DNA from 3 places in the Colwellia sp. MT41 genome. Region 1 is predicted to be linked to each of the others. Evidence: predicted binding sites of a transcription regulator. Region 1 holds the regulator's gene; each other region holds the start of a gene.
The links. The regulator FNR, encoded in region 1, switches genes on or off when oxygen is low (the NO sensors DNR and NnrR bind a similar motif). The targets are predictions, from matches to a motif close to TTGATCTAGATCAA.

Region 1 (7,072 bases):
AGCTTAGTTCAAGATGCAGGCCGTTTTGGCGCCTTTAATTTAGGACTAACCAACGGCGGCCCGGCAGACTCCTTAGCTTTTTATTGGGCCAATAGCTTATGTGGTAATGCACTTAATGCGACCGTTATTGAAATTAGTTTAGGTGGTTTACAGTTAATAGCACAAGTCGATTGTATTATTGCGGTTACCGGTGCACCCATGCCGCTAACCGTCAACGGCCGCGCAAAAACACTTTGGCAAAGCTTCCTTGTTAAAGCCGGTGATAGTGTTTGCTTGGGGTTTGCGTCTGTTGGTGTACGTTGCTATTTAGCGGTAGCGGGTGGCTTTGTCATTAAAGCCAGTTTTGGTAGCACAGCCACCGTTTGTCGAGAGTCGGTCGGCGGCTTAAAGGGGGCTAAAATCGCCGTTAATGAGGTATTACCTTGCCATGTTGTGTCGAGAGGAGGTTATCTGCGAAAACACTTAATGCTACCTGAGTCTCGACAACCCCACTATGCCAATGAGGTGCTATTACACACGGTACTCAGTTATCAGCAGCAACACTTCTCCGCGATAGAGAAAAGGCTGTTCTTTGCTAATGACTATCAAGTGAGTAAACACTGGGACCGTATGGGTTATCGTTTGCAAGGGCGAGCGATAAAGGCAGATATTAATGGTATATTATCGGAAGGCATTTGTTATGGCGCCGTGCAAATACCGGCAGATGGTCAGCCCATAGTGTTACTGAATGACAGACAAACTATTGGCGGCTATCCTAAAATTGGTGCAGTTATTTCATCCGATTGTGCCAAGCTTTCGCAATTACGCCAAGGTGATAGTGTGCACTTTGAGGCTATCTCCATGTCACAAGCAGATAACTTATTTCACCTTAACTTAAGTCGCCTTAAACAAGCGCAGCTTATTCACTTATAACTAGCGGCATTAACAATATTTAAAAGACAAAACGGCAACACTGAGGTAGTTTTGCCGTTTATTTAAGTTTTTCGTTTGCGGGGGCCGTTTAATCAGCCAGTGGTGACACATAACCATCAGGTTTGAGGGCCAGTACATCACAGTTTAACTGGTCGATAACATGCTCGGCCGTATTACCAATCAGCGCGGCAGAGATGCCAGTACGACCAACAGTGCCTAAGATAACTAATTCAGCATCAATTTTTAACGCTACTTGCTCAATAACGCTTTCGGGCAAACCTTCTTCAACATAAGTGTTAGCCAAGGGAATGTCAAAGCTATTTGCGTGCTGTCTCATCGCTTCTTGATGGTGTGCTTGCATGGTACTGTTGTATTCACTGGCATCAAACTCTGGGATTTCAATAGCAATATTGACTGGGGTACCAGGGTAGGAGTTCACTAAGTGCACATTGGCGGTAATTAACTGGGCAAGATTTTTTGCTTGTGTGGTTATGGTATTATTTAAAGATAAGTGTTCAGTTTCATCACTACCAACATTAACCGCCGCTAATATATTGCCTTGTAGAGGCCACTCGTGCTCTTTAACGAGTAACACTGGGCAAGGACATTTTCTCAATATATGCCAATCGGTTGGGGTGAATACCACCGATTTGAACTTATCATGTTGGTGTGTGCCTTTAATCACTAAATCATAATTATGTGCAATAACTTGCTTGATAATGGCTTCAAAAGGTCGGTTATGCCAAACCACTTGGCTGGTAATCTTCATTTTGCAATTTGTTGCTAAGATAATGTCATCTAGCCATACTTGTCTTTCTTTAATAACCATTTGGCGCATGTTATCTCGGTCGACACTGGATAAAATAGTGGTCATCTCATAAGAAAAATCAAAAATACTAAAAAAAGCGGTAATATTTATTTGCTGATCAGGGCGAGCCGTGTGAATTCTTTCAGCAAGGTCTATGGCTCTTTTAAGTGCTTTTTGTTCTTCTGTTGTCGGATCAATCACAACAAGGATATTTTGATACATGTCCATGGCAACCTCTGGCAAAATAAAGGGTAAGTTCAGCAACGTTAGCTTATTTATAGCAAAGTTGACAAATTAATGCTTGTTTTAAATCAAGTTTAATTTTCTTTGGTTTTATTATCTTTAGGAATATATAAAACCAAGAGCAAGAAACTAGTTGAGGGGGGTTAGAGCGCGGCTGTCTCACAGAGTTTGTCGGTATCTAAGATGGTAATTAATTTACCATCGACTTTAATTAAAGCACTTTTATGGAAGCGATTAAATAAGCGGCTAACCGTTTCCACGGTTAAACCAATATAATTGCCAATGTCACTACGGGTCATGGTCAAACGAAACTCTGTCGCTGATAGGCCACGGGCATGGTAGCGCTCACTTAAGCTGACGATGAAGGTGGCGACACGTTGTTCGGCATTTTTTCTATTAAGCAGGGTAAGCATTTGCTGATCAGTTTTAATTTCGTTACTCATCAAACGTAACACCTGTTTTTTCAGCTTAGGCATAGTATCAGATAATACATCTAACTGAGTATATGGAATTTCACAGACCATTGAGGTTTCTAGCGCTTGGGCAAAACTTGGGTGAGAATCTTCAGCGATGGCATCAAAGCCAAGTAAATCACCCGCTAAATGAAAGCCAGTAATTTGCTCTTCGCCTTGTTTATTAACGGTAAACGTTTTGAATGTACCTGAACGTATGGCATATAAGGCATTAAATTTTTGACCATCATGAAAAATTTTATCGCCTTTATGAACCGGACGTTTACGGTCAATAATTCCGTCAAGGGTATCAAGTTCTTTATCATTGAGAGAAAAGGGTAAACATAGCTCACTAATACTACAGTTTTGACAATTGATATGTTGTGTCGAAGGACAATTTATATTGGGCATGTTATTACTCTGTGATCTAACTAGTTACACTAAAATAAGGCAAGTCTATGTTATTAGAACATAAGTTGATATGCAACAATAAAACTATAGCAGCCATAGCCAATAAGTGAAATTGCCATGATTTTCCTAAAAATGTGGTTGACTAGTAGTTTTTTTATGCTACCGATCCCCAGTGATAATGCTACTAAGGCCGGTAAAGTGCCTAAACCGAAAAAAAGCATAATTGCTGCGCCTGTTAGGCTACTACCGCTAGCGAGTGCCCACGTTAGGGTCGAATAGACTAAGCCACAAGGTAACCAGCCCCATAAAGCGCCTAAGCCCAGTGCTTTTTTACTATTATCAACAGGGATCACATGTTTGGCAAGTGGCGATATAAACCCCCACAAACCTTTACCCAGTGATTCAATGCGGTTAAGCCATAAAAGCCATTGTCCGATATATAAACCCAATAAAATAAGGAAGACAGCGGCAAGTAAACGCAAGCCAGCAATAGGTACGCCAATATTCTTAGCGGCAATTGAGCCAGTAAAACCGACAATCGCGCCAATTAAACAATAACTGGCAATACGTCCGATATGGTAGAAAAAGACTAAATTCAAACGAGATGTTGCTGGGGAGCAGTTGGACGGTGCAAGGTTTACCGTAACAGGTATATCGCCTGGGCTAGTGTTTTTAGCCCTTGCTAAGTGAGTCGGTTTGATAGCCGAGGTCAGCATAGTGGTAATGCCACCACACATAGCCAAGCAGTGACCAGAGCCGAGTAAACCGATGATAAAAGCGGAAAACAGATCTAAACTCATTAGTTATTTGAGACTTTTCTGTGCTCTGGCACTGCTGGCTATTTCATCCTCTGGCCTTTCTTTATTACTTTTTGGCTGTTGTTTTTCATCAAAAAGAATACTCATGCCTTGTTTCTCAAGGTCGTCAAATTGTTCAGCCTTCACTGCCCAGAAAAATAGGTAAATCGCTAAAGCGGTTAACATAACGGCGACTGGGATTAAAATATACATAATGCTCATTGTTAATTTACCGTTTAATTTACTGTTTAAGTATACGTAATGAATTACTAATCACTAGAATCGAGCTGGCCGACATGCCAATTACTGCCATATAAGGTGTTATATAACCGGCCACAGCTAAGGGTAATACCATAGCATTATAACCAAAGGCCCATAAGTAATTTTGGAAGATTATTCGACGCGTTCGGCGAGACACTTCTATCAAGGTATTGATACTGCTTAGTTTGTTATTAAGCAATATCACATCTGCGCCACTTTTAGTAATATCTGCACCACAGCCCATGGCAATAGATATATGAGCCGCGCCAAATACCGGTGAATCGTTAACACCATCCCCAATCATAGCGACGTTAAAACCTTGCTCTTGGGCATATTTAATTTGCTGCATTTTATCTTGGGCACTTAAGCCGCCCAAGACTGTATTAAGGGGGAGTATTTTCGCTAAATTGTCACATGCTACTTGGCCATCACCCGATAACAATAAAGTTTTGTTGTCTTTGTTTAAGCTAGATATGGTGGCAAAGGCTTCATCACGAACTTTATCAATTAAGTAAAAAGCGGCAATAATCTTTTTATTAGCCATTAACAGGCAGCGGGTACCATTAAATGATGGTGTATGACTATGATCCAGCACAGCGTTTTTCTCTAACCAGGAGCGTTTACCAATGGCATAGTCAATGTTATCAATAATACCGCTAACACCTTGACCAGAATGAACTTTTACCTGCTTCGCCGTTAGACTGTAATCTCTATGTTCGGCAAAAGGCTTGGCAATAGGGTGCTCAGAGTGCGCTTCTAATGCTGCGGCAATGGCGAGTACTTGCGCTTGGCTGTAGTTTGAGCCAGTAATACTTGCATCGTTATCAATTAACTCAACCAGGTGAATGGTAAATTCACCTGTGGTCAAGGTACCGGTTTTATCAAAAGCAAAACAATTTATTTTTGGCATGGTCTCCATAACATGACCACCTTTAATCATAATGCCAGCGCGATTTAACCGCGTAGTGGCACACGTTAATCCGGTAGGTGTTGCTAAAGAAAGTGCGCAAGGGCAGGTAGCCACTAAAACGGAAAGGGTAATCCAAAAGGCTTCTTCTGGCAGGTGTTGCTGCCAATAAATCGCCGTAGCAATGGAGGTTAATAGAATAAGGGCAATAAAGTACTGAGCTATTTTATCCGATAACTGGGCTATTTTGGGTTTGTGCGCTTGTGATTGCTCACTTAAACGAATCAGTTGGCTCAAAAATGATTGGCTAGTCGCTTGTTGCACTTGTACGGTAATATTGCCGTCACCGTTGAGTGTACCAGCGAAAACACGGTCATTTATTGTTTTACTAATAGGTAATTGCTCGCCCGAGAGCATGGCCTCATTTAATTGGCTAACGCCTGAGGTAATAACACCATCAGCTGGGACTACTTCACCGGGTTTTATAATAACGATATCGCCTTTAAGCAACTGTTTTGCTGCTACTAATACTTCTTTGTGGTGAGTCTCTTTGCTTGGCGTATCTAGGTCGACGTTATCGCTCACCGCGATGACTTTGGTTGCCGTCATCGGCATTAATTTTAATAAGTTAGCCGAGACTTGCGCGGCGTGCGCACGCGCTCTAAATTCTAAGAATTTACCAATAAGCAGAAGAAAAGTGAACATGGCAACAGACTCAAAGTACACTTCACCTTGCTGGGTAATCGTTGCCCAAGCACTGGCGGTAAAGGCTAAAATAATGGCAATAGAGACGGGTACATCCATGGATAAACGCTTTGTTTTCAGGGCTTTTATTGCCCCGATATAGAAGGGCCAGGCACCATAAAAAATAATAGGCGTAGCCAATATAAAGCTGACCCAGCGTAAATAGACTTTATTGTGTTCAGTCATATCTGTAAAGGCACCAAAATAAAGACCAAAGGCTATCATCATGATCTGCATCATTAAAATACCGCTAATACCCAAGCGTCTAATAAAATCTTTACTTTGTTTTTTATTGCTTAATTCCGCATCATTGGCTTTAAAAGGCAGTGCTTGGTAGCCAACATTGTCGATAGCTAATAAAATAGTACTTAATTTTATCGCACTATCACGCCATTTTACCGTGGCTCTTTGGGTCGTCGCATTCACGTTAATACTAAGTAAACCGGTTAATTTACCCAGCTTCATCTCGATAAGCCAAGCACAGGCGGCGCAACTCATGCCATCAATGCTTAGTATCGCCTCTTTACTTTCTTTATCTTGACTATCACCTTGAAAAACAAACTCACTTTGCAATACCGCTTCATCAAGTAACTTATGTTTTTGCAATTGTTCAGGCACTAAAGCTTGGCTTTTATGCGCCGGTTCAGTTCTTACGGCATAATATTGCGTTAAGCCATTATCAACAATGGTTTGAGCTACCGCTTGGCATCCCACACAACACATTATTTTTGCTGTGTTATTGATGGTAACAAACAGCTTAATACCCGAGGGAATTTCTTCATTGCAGTGAAAACATTGGCTAGTCATGGCTTACTTTCTTAAGGGCTGGGAATAAAATAGTGAGCGATAAGGCGCTCACTATAATAATTTAATGTTGCTATGTTTATACCCGTTACCAATCAAAGTGCAGGATTTCAGTGGGAATTAAAAGGACTTTAGGCAAGGAAAATAATGTAAGCATAGTCACTCTATGGTTTTATTATTTAACGCGGTATAAAGTCTTTTTAAACCCATCGAAGAAGCGTTTGAGCAACATCACTTCATCGTTGCTGTGATTTTATAATGGAACAACCATTATTTCATCACAGCGCCTTGAATTGACATTGCTCAAGCACTCTGAAACATGCATCTTGAATGGTATCGGGTATAGAGGCGTTTAACGTATTGAGCTTTTACTGAGCTTTAATTGGATTTGGAATTAAATCGATAAAATCACTTTGTGGTAAGCTAATGGTATCTTGAATTTTCCAATGACCTTCAAAGGGACTAATAGTGAGTTTCCACTTGCCAGTAACCGCTTGCTCAAAGTGGTGTCTGAAATAACCATTACCATCTTGTGTTAGCGCCAGATAAAAATCTCTGTCTTCAAGGGTAGGGTGAAAAAAAGTCACATTGAGTAAAGGAAAAGATTTTTCAATACCCGTTGGTTTAATTATTAACTCATTATCCTTTAACTGCAGCGCAAAACGCATACCCAATTTTTGCGCCATTTTTACTTTGCCAACTTCTAAGTTGATGGCTTTGCCTTTTTTATAAT
Region 2 (7,072 bases), 1.5 Mb from region 1:
TTAGCGCTAAATATTTAGCCAGTGGCGCCATTAGCCTAGGCATCTGCTTAATATTTTTGCTTGCCGCGCTAAGTTATTATCTGGCAAAACATCAAGTATTAGCGTTGATAAACAAGGTCATTATTAATAGCAAAAACACCTGGGATGACACCTTGATGGAGCATGGCGTATTGAGTCGAATGGCCTTGCTGTTGCCGTTAGTGTTAGTACTCTTTTTAACCCCACTTATTATAGACACTAGCAGTGTCGCTAGTACCTTACTTATGCTATTTAGTAAGGTATTGCTTACCTTTCAAATATCTCGTTGTATTAGCGCCTTGCTAAATGTCAGTAAAAATATATACCAAGAAAGTGCCAAACAACGTTTTTTACCGTTAAGTGCTATTATTCAAATCATCAAATTAGCCTTATATTTAGTGACTGCTATTGTCATTCTTTCGCTTATTATAAACAAGTCACCGGTTTATTTACTCAGTGGCTTAGGGGCTTTAACCGCGGTTTTATTGTTGGTTTTTCAAGATACCATTAAAGGTTTGGTGGCCAGTATTCAAATATCAGCGAACCGCATGGTGGTTGCCGGTGATTGGATTGAATTACCTAAATATGGTGCCGATGGTGATGTCATAGAAATTGGTTTAAGTACGGTTAAAATAGAGAATTTTGATAAAACCATTACCACGGTACCAACTTACGCCTTGATTAGTGACTCTTTCAAGAACTGGCGTAATATGTATAACACTGGCGGGCGCCGTATTAAGCGCACGATTATTATTGATATCGGCAGTATTGGTTTTTATAGCGCAGCACAAATAAATAAGCTGACTAATGCCCACTTATTACAGGGTTATCTCAGTGATAAAAAGCAAGAACTCGCGAAAAATGAGCAAGATAATAATAGTGACCAAGAGAGTAATAGTGATGAAGTTGCGCAATCGTTGCATTCACTCAATAATCGACAGCTGACTAATATCGGTACTTTTCGTGCTTATATCACCAAGTACTTACAACAAAATAGTTGTATCCGTGATGACCTAACCTGTATGGTCAGACAGCTGGCTGCCACGGAAACTGGACTACCTTTAGAAATATACTGTTTTGCTAATACCACAAATTGGCCTGAATATGAGGCTATCCAAGCCGATATTTTTGATCATCTTTTTGCCATTGCACCACAGTTTGATTTACGTATTTTCCAGCACCCAAGTGGTTATGATTGGCAAAAAAACGCATAAAAATAATTCATACAATAGAGTGAAAGATGAAATCAATAGAAGAGCAATTAGCACGATATAAAAGCGTGCATTTAAATCAAAAAAATATTAACACCCATTTTATTGGTGTACCTTTAATTGTGTTGGCAGTCACCTTGATGCTGGATACCATTCGCTTTGAAATAAGTATCAATGATATCTTGAGTATGCCGTTCACCCTACACCTTACTTTAGCTATGGTGATTTTTGCGGTAATAGCAATTTACTATCTGGCTTTACACCGTTTTTTAGCCTTGGGCATGTTGCTGTATATTTTAGTTAACTTAGCTATCGCGCAATTATTTAGTGGCGTTGAGGGGGTATTTTATATTGCCATTGGCTTGTTTGTTGTTGGTTGGCTTATTCAATTTTTGGGTCATCATTATGAAAAAGCGAAACCGGCTTTTATGGATGACTTGAGCCAGATTGTTATTGGACCATTATTTTTAATGGCTGAAGTGTATTTTATGCTTGGTTTAGAGCCAGTATTAAAAGCAAATATTACTTCATTAGCGATTGAAAAGCGTAAAGCCTTAGCAAAAGCGCGCTAAGTAACGTCCGTTAAACTAGCTATCAAAAATGATATGGCTATAAACTTTATAGCCATAAACCTTACCGCTGTCTAATCACCCCTTCTTGCATGGTTGAAGCGACTAACTCACCCTGACGGTTATATATCTGTCCTCGAACCAGTCCTCGGCCATTACTCGCTGACGGACTGTCCATACAATAAAGTAACCAATCATCGAAGCGAAATGGACGATGGAACCACATAGCGTGATCTATGGTGGCTATTTGGAAGTTTGGCTGCCAATGACTTGCCCCATGAGGCAATAGCGCAGTCGGTAAAAAGTGAAAATCTGAGGTGTAAGCCAACATATAAGTATGTATGCCTCGATCATTCGGTAAATCACCGTTGGCTTTGATCCACATTTGGCTGGCCGAATTGGTTGGCTTTGGTTGTAACCAGTTATATTGTTGCACGGGACGAACATCGATAGGCTTTTCGGCTAAAAATTTTTCGCGCAGTGACTCAGGGATATACTGCTGATTCGCTTTTATATAATCGGTAAATGATGACAGTTCTTCAGGAGGGGTAACCTTTGGCATGGTATCTTGATGGTCAAAGCCCGTTTCAGTATGTTGAAAAGAGGCGGTCATATAAAAGATGGTTTTACCATTTTGTACCGCTTGCACACGACGGGTGCTAAAACTAGCGCCGTCACGAATGACTTCTACTTGATAAACAACCGGCATACTTGCATCGCCTGGGCGTAAAAAATATGAATGCAGCGAATGAACAAAGCGATTAGCGGCAATGGTCTCTTGAGCGGCAGAAAGGGCTTGACCCATTACTTGACCACCGAAGAGTGCCTTATAGCCTAAATCTTGACTTTGTCCGCGATAGATACCTTGCTCAATTACTTCTAATTTTAATAACGCCGATAATTCGTCTAGTACACGTGACATTTTTTTACCTTACATTTCAAAGGCTATTTGCCTAAATAGCAATTTATTTAAGGTATCTAGTGTAATCATTATTGATGTTACATGCAAAGTAGGTTAAGTTTTGTGCAAAATAATAATAATAATACAAATAACAGAATTTTAATTAAATCATAATTGGACTGGGAAGAGGTAATTATGGCTGTAGCAATGCGAAGAGAAAATTTGTTGGAACGTCGGCAAAACATGCCGAGTGATGCAGATGATCTCTGGGAAGAATTAACTCTGGCACAAAAATTTTCGGCCAGCAGCTTAACGCAATTTGGTTATCAACTTAACTTTATTAGAGATTTTCATGATAAGCATATTGCCGTGTTAAGCTGTAATGACAATATTGCGATTATCTCTAAAGGGGGAGAAATCAATACTCACCCTAATATCCAAATTCGTCATTAAGCTAGCGAGACAGAAAAAAGCGCCTATTGGCGCTTTTTTTGTGTCTTTTTTCTACTTTTTAAGGTTTTTCGGCGTTTAATAACGTAAAATAGTCGGCATTATTGGTAAATAAGTAATTGTATCTATGTCTCGTTCAAAAAAATCAAGAAAGCCAGGTAACGCACCGACTGCTAAACCTAAGTTAAGTAAGCAAGAATTATCTAAAGTTGAAAAACGGACTCGTAAAACTACGGGTAAACCGGCGGGCAATCGCCAAAAAGAAGCTGTGCAAGAAAAAACAAATAGCAATCAGCAAGTGACTAACACAGACTCTCGTTTAGGGAATAAAACCCCTATTGCTTTGGGAAAAATTGTCGCCAAAGCAGAAAAAACAAAACAAGTAAAAACACCACAAAAAAGCCAGAAGTCAGCAGGTATCGCTAGTATTCGTTATGTTGAAAATGTTGAAAATGTTGAAAATGCTGAGAGTGAACTCCCGGTTAACAATGAACTGTCTGCAGAGCAAGAACTTGATGCCATTGAGCAAGATGAAGCATTGCAAAGTATTTTAGCTAAGCAAGAAGATGATATTGCCTTAACTGAGCAAGAAGTTAATTACTACAATGACATGATGGCGCGTCATCAAGCTTTATCGACTGAATTAGGTCTTGATGAAGAAGATGATGAAGAAGTTAGCGATGAAGCTAACAACAGTGGTAGTGAAGAAGAGTTATGGGATAAGTTAGATAACCCTGACTTTTCCGATTTTAAAGAGAAAGAGTAGCCTGAATGAGTGATTTTTGGCTTTATGCTTTGTTGCTTGCTGTGATAATAGTCTTGGTTTTAGCATTTTATGCGGGCAAGCTATTAAAGCAAGTAGCACAGCAAAAGCAGCAACAAGCTCAAGCAAAAATAAAACAGCAACAAGCATTGAATAAACACGACAAGAAAGTTTTTGATAGTGTGTTATTAATTACTCGCGCTATGCAGCAAGAGCAATGTGAATTTGATGAAGGCTGCTGGCGCTTATCGGTACTGTTATCATCCTTAAAAACAGTGACTGAAGTAACGAGCAAGTTCCCCGGAATTTATACTCTATATGATGAAATTAAAGGCTTTGCCATACGTGATGCACGTAAAGCCTTAACAAAAAAAGAGCGCATGCGCGAAGACTATCAACGCATGAAGGCTTTAAATGAAATGCATGATAAAGTCGTCGCAGACTTAGATGTGCTGCATCAGTTCACCTCAGAGCAGCTCACTCGCTTAACTGCTTAGTTATCCCCTTTTTATATTTGCCGCCAATAGCGGCAATCTCTCGCTATTGCTCTTCTTATTAAGGCTATTATTGCGCTTGATCAATAACCCTATATCTCAACTGGCTATAATGTTTTCGTTAACTAAATAACAGAGTAAGAAAACATGCAAGTAAGTCAATTTTTAGATAATACGCTATTAAATAAATATAACACCAGTGGACCAAGATACACCTCTTACCCCACGGCGTTAGAGTTCCATGATGATTTTAACCATGACGATTTTATTGAAGCGATAGCAAATTCACCAAGCCGTGAATTGTCATTGTACGTACATATCCCTTTCTGTCATACACTTTGCTATTACTGTGGTTGTAATAAAGTGGTAACTCGCCATCGTGATAAAGCGGATACTTACCTGGAATATTTAGCGCAAGAAATAGCCTTACAAGCGCCATTATTTAAAGACTATAAAGTTAAACAGTTACATTGGGGTGGCGGTACACCAAGTTTTTTAACCCAGCCACAAATAACACAATTGGTCAGCTTGCTTAAAGAAAAGTTCGATTTTTCTGATGATTTAGAAATGAGTATTGAAATTGATCCTCGTGAAATCGAAATGGACTTAGCCGATCACTTATATGCTTTAGGTTTTAATCGCTTAAGCTTAGGTGTGCAAGATCTTGATTTAAAGGTACAACAAGCCATTAACCGCGTACAGTCAACTGAGTTTATTGGTGACTTTATTAAGCATGCTAAAGCGGTCGGCTTTAAATCTATTAATATCGATCTTATTTATGGCTTACCACATCAAACGCTAGTGAATTTTGAAAAAACCTTAGTGAAAGCACATCAATGGCATGTGGATCGTATTTCATTGTTTAGCTATGCCCATTTACCCAGTCGTTTTGCTGCGCAGCGTAAATTGCGTGATGAATGGCTACCTAATACGCAAGAAAAATTTGCCTTAATGAAGTTGGCTATTGAGAAACTCTGTGATTTTGGCTATGACTTTATTGGCATGGATCATTTTGCTAAGCCTAATGACGAGTTATCACTCGCGCAAAATGATGGAACTTTGCATCGTAACTTTCAAGGCTATACCACCAAGGGCGGCTGTGATCTATTAGGCTTAGGGGTGTCAGCAATTAGTGCCATTGGTAATAGCTTTAGCCAAAATATTAAAGATTTGAACGAATATTACCGAGCGATTACACAACACCAGCATGCACAAATTAAAGGTGTTAGCTTGTCGGAAGATGATATTTTACGCGGCGAAGTTATTGGTGAATTAATGTGTAACTTGTATCTAGATAAACAGGTAATTAATAAAAAATATAACATTAACTTTGATGAATACTTTGCGGAAGATTTACTGTTATTAAATAGCTTTATTGATGATGGTTTGCTCGAAAATAATAAAGATTTTATCAAAGTCGAGCAAAAAGCCCGTTTACTAATTCGTATTATTTGCATGAGCTTTGATGCTTATATGAAAAAACATATTAATCAACAGCGCTTCTCGCGGGTAATTTAATCTACTGGGTATACCTGCATAGACTTTGCGATTTGCTTGTTGAGGCTAACGTGTTGCAGGTAATTTACTAAAGATACTTATTGAAGGTAATGACCCCGAATGTTTAAGTTCGGGGCTTAGCACGGTAATTTTCTGCTTATTTAGGCGGGCAAGTTGAGTTAGCGAAATAAGCCCATATTCCTATCGGTAATGGCCTCTCGCCAACCTCCTAACCAGTGCGATTTCACCTCAATATTTTGATAAGGGCACTGCTCCTTAGCTTTGCCACCTAAGCCAGCTTGATAGCCATTAGCATGGGCTCTGCCAAATTTATCTCTTTTTTGTCTTTTCATCTACAACACCTCGTAATTATCTTATAAATTTATTGATAACAAATTTAGAAACCCTAATTAGCTAAAGGTTTCTAAATACTACAGAGTGGTCGATTTACTAACTTTGCCTTATATTTCGCATAAATTTTATTTAATCGACAGTTTATTTAAGAGGATTTTGGCAAGTGATGCAAGCGGAAAAAGCTAAATTACCAGCCTGAAAAAAAGACCGAAAGAGAAAGTTCTAATAGCTACTTTACTACCTTGAAAGATTGTTTGTTAAAACAACTGCTTAACAAATTGTCATGAGAATCGATATTACTTGAGATATTAAGTAGCCTGTTTTTTAGACAAAATTACTCTAAAGAAAATAGCATGGCAGGCTTTAATATTGGACAGTCTGATAGCAGGTTAATTGCTGAGGGACTTAGCTCACTTTGGCAAGGTTTAATTAAGCATTAACTTTTTAATAAAGGTTGCAGCATAGCTTCTAGCCCGTTGAGCTTTACTTCATACATTAAAGCTAACTGTTGCCCTAATTTCCCTTCGGGAAAACCCTTGCCATGGAACCAAACCAAATAAGGCTCCGGCAGTTGTAACAGCTTTCTGCCAGCATATTTTCCAAAGGGCATGGTTTGATTAATGGCATCAATCAGTGCTTGTTGGTCGTTTAGCAAAATACTTCCTTCTCTGGCGCGTGTCATATTAGTGACATATCTAAGTCACAAAAGCTTCATCGGCGCTCATTATACTGCTCCTATCTTAAAAGGTAACCGCGTTAATAAAATTAGGGAGGACAGATGTCAATTATTAGAAAGCGAAGTGCTGCTCACAAAG
Region 3 (7,072 bases), 1.8 Mb from region 1:
TTGCTAACTCACTCATGACATCTTGACCTCGTTCAAGTTTATCAGTAGCGATCAGTGCCCTAGCATACCAATACTGCCACTGTAACTCGGTTTTATATTTCCCCGGCATTTTGGCTAACGCTTGCAGTACTAAGTGCCAATTTTGTTGCTTCAACACCTCGATTAACTGCCATTGCATGATACTAGCATCTATATTTACTGGATCTACTTTATCCAACCAAGCCCCTGCTTGTACGTGATTTTTACTGGCTAAAGCCACAGCAAACTTCTCTGCTATCTGTTGGTTTTGTCTGCTTGAAAAGGTGAAAGCTAGCTGCGCCTTTTTATAACTCGCCAACGCTTTATCGGCATCACGCCATACCAACCGCTTAATGCCATAAGTATAAATTTGACTCTCTTTTAGCGATTTTTTAATAAATTCATCTTGCCGTACTACGGTTGCAGGGTCACGCCTTACTTGATGCCATAACCGGCCCAAGTATTGCTGTTCTTTAGCAAGAAATCTTGTTAAATAAGGGATTAGTGTCTGTTGACCACCCTCTGCCGCCAAGACAATACGTTGCCAAACTAGTTCATTCGTTCTATAGCCCGCTTGTTGCCACTGGTCAATTAGCGGATCACAGGCTTTATCTAACGACTTACCCACTAACCATAATTTTGTCACTTGCGGTAACACCACGCTTGCTGGCATACCTGCTGTTAATGAGAATTTCAGCTTTTGACAGGTCAACGCCGTATTACTAGATTTTTTATAAAATTCGAGAAATAGTGTGCCTTTATTTTTTTTTGCTAAGTACTTTAACCACGCCTTTCTCAGTGGCCAATCTAATGGTGAGTGCCGATATTTTTCTAAAAAAACCGAAATTTCACCTGCCGATGATAACTGCATCGTTGCCATTAAACGACCTTGCTCTAAATAGGGCTGTAATGGGTAGTAATACAGTTGGTTATAGAGACTTTTATACTGCTCAGAATAGCTTATTGCTAATAGTTTCTCAGCCTTTAAAAATTTTTTTTGCTGGTCGATATCTGTCATTATCTGCAAACTTTCATTGGCTTTTGACAGATTTATTGAGGCAAAGATACAAACTGACCATAATATAAATTTAAGTATGTTTTTCACTGGTACCTCGACGTAGCTATATAGATTTAGACTGAAATTGTGCATCGTTTGTCTAACTAATTACAATAGTTTGAGTATAGCTGAAGCTGTTTTTTTAAAGCTAAAATTGCTTTATTTCTTATGTTGAATTGTTTTAATAGGGTATAATTATTATTTAACTCACTCTGTAAATACCCGTTTATGCTTACTACTATTTTTCAACAAACAGATCATATGCTTGACGCTATAGGATTGCGCTGTCCCGAGCCCGTGATGATGGTTCGTATGAATATTCGAAAAATCGCCAGCGGTGAGACCTTATTAATTAAATGTGATGACCCTTCTACCGCTAGAGATATTCCAAGCTTTTGTCGCTTTATGGAGCATGAGCTTCTGGCTAAGCAAACAGAAAAACTACCCTATCTGTATGTGATAAAAAAAAGTTAACCCTGACGCAGTGTTTTTCTTAGCTAGTTGTAAGTAACCTGAACTCTGGATAAGCAGCACTTGCTCAATATTCCCCTTTATCTGATTATCAGCGTTAAAACGTCGATAAATAACTCGTTATTCATAAACGTTATGCCTTGATAATCGAATAAATTGAAACATTGATAACCTATATCGCGACTGATTTTGTAAATGTTATTCTTAATAATCGTAAATTGTTGTTTTTACTAAACCATCAAGCACTCATTATCCAGAGTTCAGGTTAAGTAAGTATTTCTGTGTGGAACTATCATGCTTTTATGTTGCCTTATAGCTGGTAGGTATTTACATAAGGAGCAAGACATAATGCTAAAAGCTAGCAATAATAAACTCATTGCAATTTTACTAAGTAATAAAAAACTGCTTATTTTTATTTTACTAATGTCGGTATTTCGTAGTGCTGTTGCTGACTGGTATTCAGTACCTAGCGGTTCAATGCAGCCCACCATTAAAGTAGGTGATCGCATAGTGGTAAACAAAATGGCCTATGATTTACGCTTGCCCTTTACCGATATAATATTACTTGCCCTTAATACACCACAACGTGGAGAAATTGTAGTCTTCGAATCTAAACCGGCTGATCTTCGATTAATTAAACGAATTGTGGGTTTACCTGGTGATGTCGTCGCGATGAACAATGAAGTTATTGAAATAAACGGTTTAGCCTTATCTTATAGCCCTTCAAGTAAAAGTACCTGGTCAGCAGATTCCGCGAGTGTAACGGTAACAATAGAAAAATTAGCGAATATTAAACATCAGATAAACATTGATAACACAGCAAGTAATAGGCTTAGCAATTTTGGCCCGATAACGGTACCTGCGGGTCATTATCTCGTGTTAGGTGACAATCGCCGCCATAGTGCCGATTCTCGTGTTTATGGCTTTGTGCCACATCAAGAGTTGCGAGGCAAGGCAACAGCCATCGCATTTTCTGTAGATTATAATAATTTTTATCTTCCCCGCGCTAAACGATTTTTCAAAGATATTTATGGTATCTAACTAATAGAAAAAACCGAACGGGTGTTGGCAAGGCCTATTTTATGGTAATAGCTATGCCGCTATTTTCAACACCCTGCTCTATTCGGTGAATTTATTTATCAACTTCATGATACTCATTAAAGCTTCTATAAAAATAGTTGTCATTCATTTATAAGTGCTGTATTTCATCGGTTAAATGTGGGAATTCGCGGTGTAAGTTATGTTTCTCTACTGTCATTCTCCTCTCCTAGCTGATTTTCTTGCATGTTAAAGCAGCGGTGTTGTAGTTAGGTGTTGGTAATATAGTAAGGCTATTGATTTTACAGTGAGTGTTGGTGGTGTGATAAAAGCGAGCGTCACAAGCATGACGGTATATGGATATACCCTTACTAGACAGTGCAGGAGCACACTGTCCTGATGCTTGTGTAGAGCCCCATGGCTGACGAATCCCCATAACTTTTTAATCTTAGTTGGGTTTAATTCCCCAGCGCTTACGGTGAAAAAAGATGAGATAAACTAACTAAAGATACCCTCTCTTTTCGCAGAAAATTTCGCCTAAGCGAAACCCTTGGGCCGGGAGACTCATTAAAAAAAGCATAAAAATAGTTAAATAAGGTTAGGTGTACCCATGAATATCGGCGATCATTAAATTCTCTAAAACCCAATTGACGTCAATATTCATGAATACATCCACTATGTTACACACCTTTTTCAAAATGTCTTCTTTTAATGCTATTAATGATAAACGGAGGATCAAAGCTGTTTTAGATTGTACTGACTCACTTGCAATGGATGAAACGCTTACCCTTACAGGTTTAGGCAGAGGTATCATCAATACTAAAGCAAAAGTTAAAAACTCCATTAAACGTGTCTGTCGGCTATTAGGCAATGAAAATTTACACCAAGAGCGGATAGGTGTTTATGCTGCGATTGCTAAAGTCAGCCTCAAGAATATCAAATATCCTTTGATTATTATTGATTGGTCACCTGTAAATAGGCTAGATAAACAAATATTGCGCGCGGTGATCCCTATAGGGGGCAGAGCATTTACTCTTTATGAAGAAGTTTATCCAGAAAAACAACTTGGCACGGTTACCGCTCATAAAGATTTTTTGAATAAATTAGCGTTAGTTCTTCCTAAAAATATAACCCCAATAATTTCAACCGATGCTGGTTATAGGGTTCCGTGGTTTAAAGAAGTAGAAGCACAAGGATGGTTTTGGCTTGGCCGTTTACGAGGTAGAGTAGTCTTCAAGTTGAAGAGCAATGGCAGAGTGTTTATGAATTATTTTCACAAGTAAAAGTCAATGAAAAAAAGCACTTAGGGACATGTTTGTTGGGAAAGACGCAAAAGCACACTTGCACAGCCGTCCTTTATAAAAAAGCCTCCAAAGGAAGGAGTACGAAAACATTAGACGGTAAAAAAAGTAGAAGAAGCGTAAGCTTAGAGTATGCTAAAGGCGGTAGAGAGCCTTGGTTGTTAGTGAGCAACATGCCTGAATTAGAGTGGCCTGCAGAGCGGATTGTCAACTTATACAATCAACGAATGCAGATAGAAGAAGGCTTTAGAGATACAAAAAATGAACGTTACGGCCTAGCACTAAATTTTTGCCGAAGTTCAAGTTTAGAACGAGTAAATATTTTACTCATGATAGCAATGCTTACCCAATTTTCATTGATATTGGTAGGAAAAATGGCTTACATAAAAGGCTACTATAAAGACTTCCAAGCTAACACGGTTAAATCTAGACGAGTACTATCTTATTTTCGATTGGGAAAGGAGTTAATCAGACGAGAACAATATCAGTTTAATGTTGCTGACATTGCTCTAGCACTAGGAGGGTTAAAGGCATGCGCGGATGCACAATTCAGATAAAGAAATGGGGATCCCTCAGCCATGGATGGGTTTATGCGTATCGCTTGTTTACTCGCCCACACTAAACAACAACAACAACAACAACAGAGCCTAAAGTGCACAGTTAATACATTTGCTTGTATAAGGTAACGCCGATAAACGGTCTGGGTTTATCAATTCATCACACTCCTCACAATGTCCGTATAATCCTTCGGCTATTCGTTGTAATGCCGATTTAACTAAGGTTAATTCTAACTTTGCTTCGTGATGTATTTCATCAAGTACACCATCATTTTCTGTCTCCGTAGCTTGCTCAGAAAAATCCTGTGATCTGCCTTTATGAAAGTCAGCTTCTATGGCGGCAATGCGCTTGGTTAGCTGTGTTTGTTTATTTTTCAATAATATTGTGATTTCTTTGCTTGGCATAAACAGCTCCTTATGACTCGGTATCTCTTTATATTAGCTCTTACATTCACCTTACGCCTATTTGTACTGTTATTATTGCTCTAGCTCAAATTTCAGCCATAAAAAAAGGCCATGTTACCATGACCTTTGATCGCTATTTTGTCGCTGAGTTTATTACTGCAGCACTGATATATCCGCTATGGCAAAGAAACTATTTCTAATTTCATTCAGCAAGGTTAACCGGTTAATTTTAACTGCTTCATCATCACTCATCACCATAACACTATCAAAGAAAGTATCTATAGGTGTTTTAAGCTGTGCTAATTCAGTCAGTGCGGCTTGGTAATTTTTATCAGCCATCAAGGGAGCTACTTTCAAGCTTATTTCTTGATAGATATTTGCTAAATCGTTTTCCGCTTGTTCTGTTGCTAAATCTTTGTTAAAGGCTTGATATAGCTCACCATCAAATTTAGCCAGTATATTACCAACACGCTTATTTGCGGCAGCAAGTGTCGCTGCTTCCGGCAATTTACCAAAGAAGGTAACGGCTTTAATACGCTTTTCAAAATCAAGTGGTGCGCTGGGCTTTTTAGCCAATACCGCTTGGATAACATCAACCCTAATACCCTGTTCTTGATAGAAGGCACGAAATCGGCCCATAATAAATTCAAGAACATCACTAGCGGTATTGTTATTAACTAATTTATCGCCAAATAACTCGATACTTTTGTTAATTAACACGGCAAGGTCTAAATCGAGCTGTTTTTCAATGATGATACGAATACTACCAATGGCGGCTCTTCGTAGCGCAAAGGGGTCTTTATCGCCCTTAGGAGCCTGATTAATACCAAAGATACCGACTAAAGTATCAATTTTATCACTGATAGCGACTGCACAGCCAATATTGGCTTCAGGTAGACTATCACCAGCAAAACGTGGCCGGTATTGATCTTCCAGTGCTTGGGCAATATTTTCATTTTCACCATCATGCAATGCATAGTACTTACCCATAGTGCCTTGCACTTGTGGAAACTCTAGTACCATTTCTGTCATCAAGTCGGTTTTACTCAGTAAGCCAGCACGGTACGCATCTTGTGCATTCTCGTTTAACTGTTCGGCAATGAACTGAGATAAAGTAGCGATTCGCTCAGACTTTGCTTTCAGTGTACCCAGTTGCTTTTGAAATAATACTGATTCAAGGCTGGCTAGTCTTGATGCTAAAGTCTGTTTTTTATCTGTTTTAAAGAAAAATTCAGCGTCAGCCAAACGTGGGCGAATCACCTTCTCATTACCAAAAATAACGGTATTTGGATCTTTAGATTCGATATTGGCAACAAAAATAAATTTGTTAACCAATCGGCCTTGATGATCGGTTACCGGAAAATACTTCTGATGATCTTTCATCGAGTATATTAATGGCTCAGCCGGAACATTTAAGAATTTTTCATCGAAGGTACCTACTAAGGTTACCGGCCACTCAACCAATGCCGTGACTTCGTTTAGTAACTCTTCATCAATTAGAGCGACAGCGTCAATATCTTTAGCGACTTGTTTTATTTGCGCAACAATTTTACTTTGTCTTACGTTAAAGTCGACTTCTACATAAGCTTTGATTAATTCGGCTTGGTAATCGTTAGCATGATTAATGGTCACTAAACCTTCATGATGAAAGCGATGACCTTGCACTTGGTTACTTGAACTGACGCCAAGGGCTTCACCAGCAATTATTTCGCTACCAAAAAGCATAGTTAACGTGTGCACAGGACGAATAAACTGAATACGTTCAGCGCCCCAACGCATTGGTTTAGCAATAGGTAACTTACTTAATGCGCTTGTTACCATATCCGGCACTAATTCAGTAACATATTTCCCCGCAACTGTCGCACGGTACAGTAACCACTCACCTTTATCGGTTACTAGACGCTCGGCTTGCTCAACATCGATACCATTGGATCTTGCCCACCCTTGCGCTGCTCTGCTGGCATTACCGGCATCATCAAAAGCAACATTGACTGCTGGTCCACGCTTTTCTACAATTTTATCTGGTTGTTTATCAACTAAATCAAAAACTTGTACAGCTAAACGGCGCGGAGTAGCAAACCACTTAATATCGCTATAAGTTAAATTATGGCTATCGAGTTGGCTTTTAATATTGTCATAAAAAGCTATCGCTAATGTTTTTAATGATTTTGGTGGTAACTCTTCTGTACCAAGCTCAATAAGGAGTGTCTCAGTAGTCATTATTT

Region 2: hemN (oxygen-independent coproporphyrinogen III oxidase) is a predicted target of FNR. The motif match lies at 4,480-4,493, and genes of this name have one in related genera.
Region 3: CMT41_RS00035 (TraR/DksA family transcriptional regulator) is a predicted target of FNR. The motif match lies at 4,923-4,936, and genes of this name have one in related genera.

What each region holds. Positions count from the first base shown of each region.
Region 1 covers NZ_CP013145.1:2,546,335-2,553,406, reverse strand. The annotation lists gene CMT41_RS10900 (biotin-dependent carboxyltransferase family protein) at 1-912, shown strand, start outside; gene uspE (universal stress protein UspE) at 1,001-1,948, opposite strand; gene fnr (fumarate/nitrate reduction transcriptional regulator Fnr) at 2,107-2,826, opposite strand; gene CMT41_RS10885 (sulfite exporter TauE/SafE family protein) at 2,880-3,626, opposite strand; gene ccoS (cbb3-type cytochrome oxidase assembly protein CcoS) at 3,630-3,836, opposite strand; gene CMT41_RS10875 (heavy metal translocating P-type ATPase) at 3,865-6,342, opposite strand; gene CMT41_RS10870 (FixH family protein) at 6,708-7,072, opposite strand, start outside.
Region 2 covers NZ_CP013145.1:4,070,381-4,077,452, reverse strand. The annotation lists gene CMT41_RS17250 (mechanosensitive ion channel family protein) at 1-1,232, shown strand, start outside; gene CMT41_RS17245 (Mpo1 family 2-hydroxy fatty acid dioxygenase) at 1,259-1,801, shown strand; gene tesB (acyl-CoA thioesterase II) at 1,863-2,720, opposite strand; gene CMT41_RS17235 (hypothetical protein) at 2,895-3,152, shown strand; gene yihI (Der GTPase-activating protein YihI) at 3,277-3,915, shown strand; gene CMT41_RS17225 (DUF2489 domain-containing protein) at 3,921-4,409, shown strand; gene hemN (oxygen-independent coproporphyrinogen III oxidase) at 4,554-5,924, shown strand; gene rmf (ribosome modulation factor) at 6,083-6,256, opposite strand; gene CMT41_RS17210 (DUF3820 family protein) at 6,694-6,939, opposite strand; gene CMT41_RS17205 (DUF3083 family protein) at 7,036-7,072, shown strand, end outside.
Region 3 covers NZ_CP013145.1:7,319-14,390, reverse strand. The annotation lists gene CMT41_RS00060 (lytic transglycosylase domain-containing protein) at 1-1,123, opposite strand, end outside; gene tusA (sulfurtransferase TusA) at 1,304-1,549, shown strand; gene lepB (signal peptidase I) at 1,895-2,587, shown strand; gene CMT41_RS18855 (hypothetical protein) at 3,247-3,867, shown strand; partial or broken gene CMT41_RS19295 (transposase) at 3,879-4,442, shown strand; gene CMT41_RS00035 (TraR/DksA family transcriptional regulator) at 4,533-4,847, opposite strand; gene glyS (glycine--tRNA ligase subunit beta) at 5,001-7,067, opposite strand; gene glyQ (glycine--tRNA ligase subunit alpha) at 7,067-7,072, opposite strand, start outside.